Regions from separate parts of the Chromohalobacter sp. 48-RD10 genome, predicted to be linked through region 3. Evidence: riboswitches for the same ligand, from Rfam matches in the RefSeq annotation. Region 3 holds a riboswitch; each other region holds the start of a gene.
The links. Region 3 has a riboswitch for thiamine pyrophosphate ahead of OP496_RS03230 (ABC transporter ATP-binding protein). Riboswitches for the same ligand answer to the same signal wherever they lie in the genome.

Region 1 (2,249 bases), on a different contig from region 3:
CAGATACGGCTGTTGTGCTTCTCCACTTTGGGATTCGGTGTCTGCTGCGGTCTGGCGGCGCTCGCTCCCAACGAATATCTCTTCGCCGCCGCCCTGATGCTGACGGGTCTGGCCGCGCTGACCTTCATGACCGCCTCCAATGCGCTGATTCAGCTCTCGACGACGCCGATGATGCGTGGCCGCGTAATGGCCTTGCGCATGGCGATCACCATGGGGGGCACCCCTCTCGGCGCCCCCATCGTCGGCTGGCTGGCCGATCACGCCGGACCACGCTGGGCGATGAGCGTCGGGGCCAGTGCCGGCGTCATGGCCGCCCTGATCGGAGCACGCTTGCTGGTTCAACAGCGTCGAGGACGCTTGTATCCTTGGCCACAGGGGCCCCATCGCCAAAGCAAGTCGTGAAGGGAGCCGATCTCGCTATTGACTGCGAGATTGCCAGTCGATCCCCATTTGCCAAAAGTCGATCTCCAGGCGGGTCGCATCTCGAAAAACTCCCACGAGTTCTTCAAAGCGCTGTTCAGTCACGCCGGACAACCGTTCGTTCAGCCATTCGATTTCGCTGTGCATAGCGCTCTGGAACTCTCGACTTTCGTACATGGCGATCCAGGCATCGTAGGGGTTGGCGGCGCGTACCGTTGTCGGCTCGCTGTTGAGAACATTGGCGATTTCGCCGTAGCCCACCAGGCACGGGGCAAGCGCCACATGCATATCGAGTAAATCGCCCCGATTACCGGTATCGAGCACGTAACGTGTATAGGCTATGGTGGCCCGATCTTCTGATAACCGAGCCAGTTCATGATCGGTGACCCCCCATTCCCGGCAATAGTCGACATGCAGCGTCAGCTCGGTATCGATGATGGCCTTGAGACCGTCAAAGGCTTGGCGCAAATCCGCCATATTACGGCTTTTATAGATCGCCAGCGCATACGCTCGCGCGAAATTCTGAAGGAACAGGTAATCCTGCTGGAGATAATAGCGAAATGCGCCCGGCTCGAGCGTACCGGCGCCTAGTCGGCGCACGAAATCGTGCTGGATATAAGCCTGCCAGTCAGTCGCGCACGCGTTTTTTAGATCGTTGAAGCTATAGCCCATGATTGTCTCCGGTCGTTACCAAGCAAGATCCGGAGACCACGAGGGACAGGCAGATGTGTTGTCATAAGCCCGCTTGATTCCCTACGCCAGTACCCGCCTGCATACGCAAGCATTCGCCGGATCAGGTTCAACGGGTCGATGCGCTATGCATCTCTCAGCCGGATCGCCCGGCACCCCGTCAAGCACGGTCAATACATTAGCCAACCGATGGCCGTTTCTTCAACAGCTGCGCTGAGCTTGCTGTTCGCTGTTTACAAAAAGCGATGGTGTGATGCGGAGGTTAAAGCTTTAATTATTTCGTCCTCCCCGACATGGAGGCCATCGGCGTCGAGTGCATAAAGCGCATCGACAAAATTCACTATGAAAGAACCGGGGCCGCTGACTTCCTTTGCTGCATCGATCCCAGCAACGGCAAACGTGGTCAGGGCAGCAACGGTGGCATCGAATGGTGCATCCGGTGCAACAGCAGTAAAAGCACCGACAACACAAGTCAATGCACATCCCATGGCCGTTACCCTAGACATCCAGAATGAGCCGCCGGCAATACGTACCGCGCGCGTGCCATCGGTCACAAAATCTGTTGCGCCTGTCACGGCGACGATAGCATCTTGCGCCTTTGCGAGGGCTCTGGCGCCCTCTTCGGCTCGCTCGACCGAATCGCCGCTATCGACGCCCTGTCCAGCACTATGTCCGTCGCCAAGCGATATGATCTCGGAGGCATTGCCGCGAATCACGGTCGGCCGCAATGCAAGCAGATCAGCGACGGCCTGCCGTCGGAAGGCCGTCGCAAAATGCGCAACCGGATCGAGTATCCAGGGAACAGCGGCCTGATTGGCGCTTTGTGCGGCGACTTTCATGCCCTCTAACGAAGTGGGCGACAACGTGCCGATATTGATAGTGAGTGCCCCCGCATTCGCGGCAAACTCACCGGATTCTTCAGGCGCATGAACCATGGCGGGGGAAGCTCCTGCCGCCAGTAGCACATTAGCCGAAAAATTCACCGCCACATGATTGGTGATGCATTGGACGAGTGGCGTCGCCTCTCTCATGCTGGCTAAAAGCAGTGAAGGTACCAGCTTGGTATAGTCGGTCATTTTCGAGCGTCAGTGTTCAGGTTTGATCTAAGTGCTTGATAATACGTTTTCGTGCATCTCTGT
Region 2 (2,249 bases), on a different contig from region 3:
ACGTCGTAGCGCTTGCAGATCTCGCAGATATCTTCGAAGTGGGTGTAGAGGAAGCTCTCTTCATGGTGATAGAGACACCACTTGGCCATGATCGAGCCGCCGCGCGAGACGATGCCGGTGACGCGCTCGACGGTGAGCGGCACGTAGCGCAGCAAGACACCAGCATGAATGGTGAAGTAATCCACACCTTGCTCGGCTTGCTCGATCAGGGTGTCGCGGAAAATATCCCAAGTCAGATCCTCGGCGACGCCCCCGACCTTCTCCAGGGCCTGGTAGATGGGCACGGTGCCGATGGGTACTGGCGCGTTGCGGATGATCCACTCACGCGTTTCGTGGATGTTGGTGCCGGTGGATAGATCCATGATGGTGTCCGCGCCCCAGCGGATGCCCCAGGTCATCTTGTCGACCTCGTCCTCGATGGCCGAACTCACTGCCGAGTTGCCCAGATTGCCGTTGATCTTCACCAGGAAGTTGCGGCCGATGATCATCGGTTCGGTTTCGGGATGGTTGATGTTGCAGGGGATGATGGCGCGGCCGGCGGCGACCTCGTAACGCACGAACTCCGGCGTGATCTCCTCCGGCAGACGTGCGCCTAACCCTTGGCCTGGATGCTGTTGATCGAGGATACGCTCGACCTCGTCGGTGCCCGAGTACTTGGCAGAACGAGCCTGACGGCGCTGATTTTCGCGGATTGCGATGAATTCCATTTCAGGTGTCACGATGCCCTGGCGGGCGTAATGCAACTGGGTGACGCTATGGCCTTTCTTGCCGCGCCGGGGCGTGCGGGTCAGCTCGAAGCGCAACTGAGCGAGCATGGGATCGTTGGCACGGCGTTGGCCGTATTCGGACGTGGGGCCGTCGAGGAATTCAGTGTCGTCGCGCGCCTCGATCCATTGGCGTCTCAGTTCTGTCAGACCCCTGCGCAGATCGATCTTCGCGCCGGGATCGGTATAGGGGCCCGAGGTGTCGTAGACCAGTAGCGGAGGGTTCTCCTCATCCTGGCCGGAAGTGCGGGTCGGTGATAGCGATATCTCGCGGAAAGGCACGCGGATATCCGCGCGTGCGCCTTCTACATATATCTTGCGCGAGCCGGGTAGCGCCTGAATGGCGGCTTCGTCGACGCGGGCGGTGTCGGAAAGGAATTGCGGTGATGTCATATGTGCTCCAGGTCATGACGCAAGTCAGGCCGGCGCACAGCGTAGGCGGGAGAAATAAGCAACGACGGATGATGTCCCGACGCTGCGGACTCCGCTTGATCCCTACGCCGGTACTAGCCGGGTCAGGTTCGTCGGGATCCGCCGTGGCACACGCCTTGTTGGCGAGCGCAGGACGATCTCAGCCGGTTCCACCGGCACCCCGTCAAGCTGTCGTCTAGAGTCTAGCAAGATATCGTCCGAATGAAATCCCCTGTGCGATGCATGGGGCAGGGCACGTCAAATCCTCGTTTGCGTGCTAATGTCCAGAGAGAAGCCAGCAAAGGAGAGTTGAATATGAAGGTTGGATTTATTGGCCTGGGGGCCATGGGACATGGCATGGCGCAGCAGTTGCTCGAGGCGGGGCATGAGGTAACGGTATGGAATCGCTCCCCGGAAGCTGCCGAGACACTCGCCGAGCAGGGTGCGAGGATCGCCAAGACATCGGCCGACGCGGCGCGGTGTGAAGTACTGGTGAGCATGCTGGCGGACGACCAGGCAGCGCATCAGGTGCTGGTCGAGGGCAAGGCCATCGAGGCGATGAAGAAGGGCAGTGTTCACGTCAACATGGCCACGGTGTCGGTGGCTTTCGCGCGTGGCATGGCAGCACTCCACGAGCGCCTGGGCGTGGGCTATATCGCCGCACCGGTGCTGGGGCGGCCGGATGTGGCGGCGGCGGGTAAGCTCAATATCATCGCCGCCGGTGATCCGACGCATATCGAACGGGTCAGGCCTGTACTCGACGCCATGGGCCAGGCTGTCTGGCCCTTGGGAGAATCGCCTGAACGCGCCAGCGTGGCGAAAATCGCCGCCAATTTCATGCTCGCCAGTGCCATCGAGTCGATGGCCGAGGCCTCGACACTGACCCGTGCGTACGGCATCGAGGCCAGCGATTTTCTCGATATTGTCACCAATACGCTGTTTGCCTCCCCGGCCTATAAGGGCTACGGCAAGATGATCGCCGAGGCACGTTTCGAGCCCGCAGGATTCACGATGCGCTTGGGCCACAAGGATGTCGGACTAGCCCTGAGTGCGGGGGACGAGCAAAACGTTGCC
Region 3 (2,249 bases):
TGTCGAGGCGACCGGGAAGTAAATGATCAACGTGGCCATGACGATTTTCGCGGTCATCCCATAACCTAGCCATAGCATGAGAATAGGCGCGAGGGCGAACAAGGGCACGGCTTGGCTGATCAGCAGTATCGGCAGCAGGGTACGCCGCAATCCGTGAAAGCGCGCCAGGGCTAGCGCGGTACCTAGCCCGCTGATGCACCCGATGAGCAGCCCCGCGACAATCTCGATCACCGTGATACCGGCATGATGCCACAGCAGTTGCTGGTGCGCCGTGAACGCTTGCATGACGGCAAGCGGCGAGGGTAGCACGTAGCCGGGTACGCCGGTGACGACGACGAGCACCTGCCAAAGCCCGAGTAAGGTGATGATTCCCAATAGAGCGGGCCAGAGACGCTTGAATACGCTCATGCAACGCTCTCGTTGGTGTTGGTATGAGGGGCGGAGTGAAGATGCGCCACCAACTGCGATTGCATGCGCTGTATATCGGGTGCGTCGAGGGCGCGAGGACGTTGTCCGCCGGGCACATCGAAGTCGCTCAAAGACGCCGGTTGATTACCGAGTATCAGGATTCGATCGCTCAGGCGCAGGGCTTCGAGTGGATCGTGCGTCACCAATAGCACTGTACGCCCGGCCAGCAGGCGTGCGGCGAGTTCATGCAATTCCAGGCGGGTGATAGCGTCGACGGCGGAAAAAGGCTCGTCCATCAATACCACCGGCGCCTCCTCGAAGAGTGTCCGTGCCAGCGCGACGCGTTGACGCTCTCCGCCGGATAACGTCTTGGGCCACTGCTCGGCTTTGTCGCTGAGGCCGACGTCGTTGAGCAGGGTCATCGCGTGCTGACGTTGTGCCACCGTGGGGCGGCCACGCAGCGCGGGACCGAGCAGGACGTTGTCGATGACCTTGCGCCAGGGCAGCAACTGATCCTGCTGGGCCATCCACGCCAGGCGGCCGGTCAGCGGGCGTTGATCATCGGTGGTGAGGGTCAAGTCATGGGTATCGGGAATGGGCAGGTCGGCGATCATGCGCAGCAAGGAGCTTTTGCCGCTGCCGCTGCGGCCGAGCAGCCCTGTCCAACTGCCTGCGGCGAAGGTGGCCGAAAGGCCATCGAATAGCCATTGCCCTGAAAAGGCAAGCCGCGCCTTGGACAGGGAAAAACCGAGGGACGTCATCAAGGCTCCATGAATGGGGCGAAGGACGTGCCGACGGCACGCTCTGGTATTTCCTCCGCCGGTGCTAACCGGATCAGGTTTCAGGGTTGCGCGTGGCGCTCTCAGCCCATTGCGTGGTGGGCACCCCTATCCAGAGATGGTTATTGTATCCTGATATGGTGGCGACTGCACAGACGTGCCAGGGGCGCCATCTCGCTATCGCTTGGGTTGTCAGGAGTGTGCATGTATCCCGATCCCGCATTGACGCATCGCGTCGAGGTTTTTACCGGCCATGCGCTTGCCCCGTTGCCACTGGCCTGGGATGACAGCGCCAACTGGTTGTGGCGAACGCACGATGAGGCGCCGCAGTTGCTCAAGCTGGCACGCACGCACCCGGCTCATGACCCCTTCTGGCAAGGGGTGGATCGCCTCTTCGGCTTCGATCGCTGGCGCTGCCCCGAGGCGCTGACACGTTTGGCCGGTGCCTTGCCGATACATTTACCGCTTCCGCCATTGCCTTTGACGTATCTGGGCGCGCTACACCAGACGCCGCTCTGGAGTCTGCCCTGGAGCGATGGTATGCCGGCACGGATGGGGGAGGTGTTCGCTGAACTTTTAGGAAGTCAGCTGGGGCACCTGCATCGCGAAACGGTGTCGGGGTGGGGACATCCTTTGGAGGCGGTCTGGATGTTATCGGAGTGGCCGCGACGGGCGCATGATTTTTTGAAGCACCATCCATGTTGCGCCGATTGGCCGACGCCTCCCGATTTTCCCGTCCCGTCACGCGCGGTGTGGTGCCTGCCCGATTTGCGTAGCGATCAATTCCTGTGCGGTGCCACCGGTTGGCTATGGAGTGACTGGGAGGCGCTGGTATGGGCGCCGATCGAGTTCGATCTCTGTGTGGTTGAGCTGCTCATCACGAGATCCGCTGAGAGAGACGCCTTTGTCACTGCTTATCGGCGACAGTCGCCCGATGTCGCGCTTGGCGAATACCGCCGAGGGATGCGTGCTCTTATCTGGGCCATGCGATTACAGGGCGATATCGATTGGCGTATCTTGGAAACGCATCCTGCCTGGCTAATGTAGGTGACAGCATGACGC

Region 1: it holds a riboswitch for thiamine pyrophosphate, as region 3 does, so the genes downstream of both, tenA (thiaminase II) here and OP496_RS03230 (ABC transporter ATP-binding protein) in region 3, are expected to answer to the same signal.
Region 2: it holds a riboswitch for thiamine pyrophosphate, as region 3 does, so the genes downstream of both, thiC (phosphomethylpyrimidine synthase ThiC) here and OP496_RS03230 (ABC transporter ATP-binding protein) in region 3, are expected to answer to the same signal.

Annotation. Positions count from the first base shown of each region.
Region 1 covers NZ_JARANX010000005.1:32,384-34,632, reverse strand. Annotated here, with positions in the region: gene OP496_RS07505 (MFS transporter) at 1-402, shown strand, start outside; gene tenA (thiaminase II) at 418-1,092, opposite strand; TPP riboswitch at 1,173-1,280, opposite strand; gene thiM (hydroxyethylthiazole kinase) at 1,344-2,186, opposite strand.
Region 2 covers NZ_JARANX010000005.1:225,800-228,048, forward strand. Annotated here, with positions in the region: gene thiC (phosphomethylpyrimidine synthase ThiC) at 1-1,157, opposite strand, end outside; TPP riboswitch at 1,240-1,369, opposite strand; gene OP496_RS08415 (NAD(P)-dependent oxidoreductase) at 1,491-2,249, shown strand, end outside.
Region 3 covers NZ_JARANX010000002.1:90,206-92,454, reverse strand. Annotated here, with positions in the region: gene OP496_RS03235 (ABC transporter permease) at 1-408, opposite strand, end outside; gene OP496_RS03230 (ABC transporter ATP-binding protein) at 405-1,169, opposite strand; TPP riboswitch at 1,203-1,307, opposite strand; gene OP496_RS03225 (hypothetical protein) at 1,392-2,234, shown strand.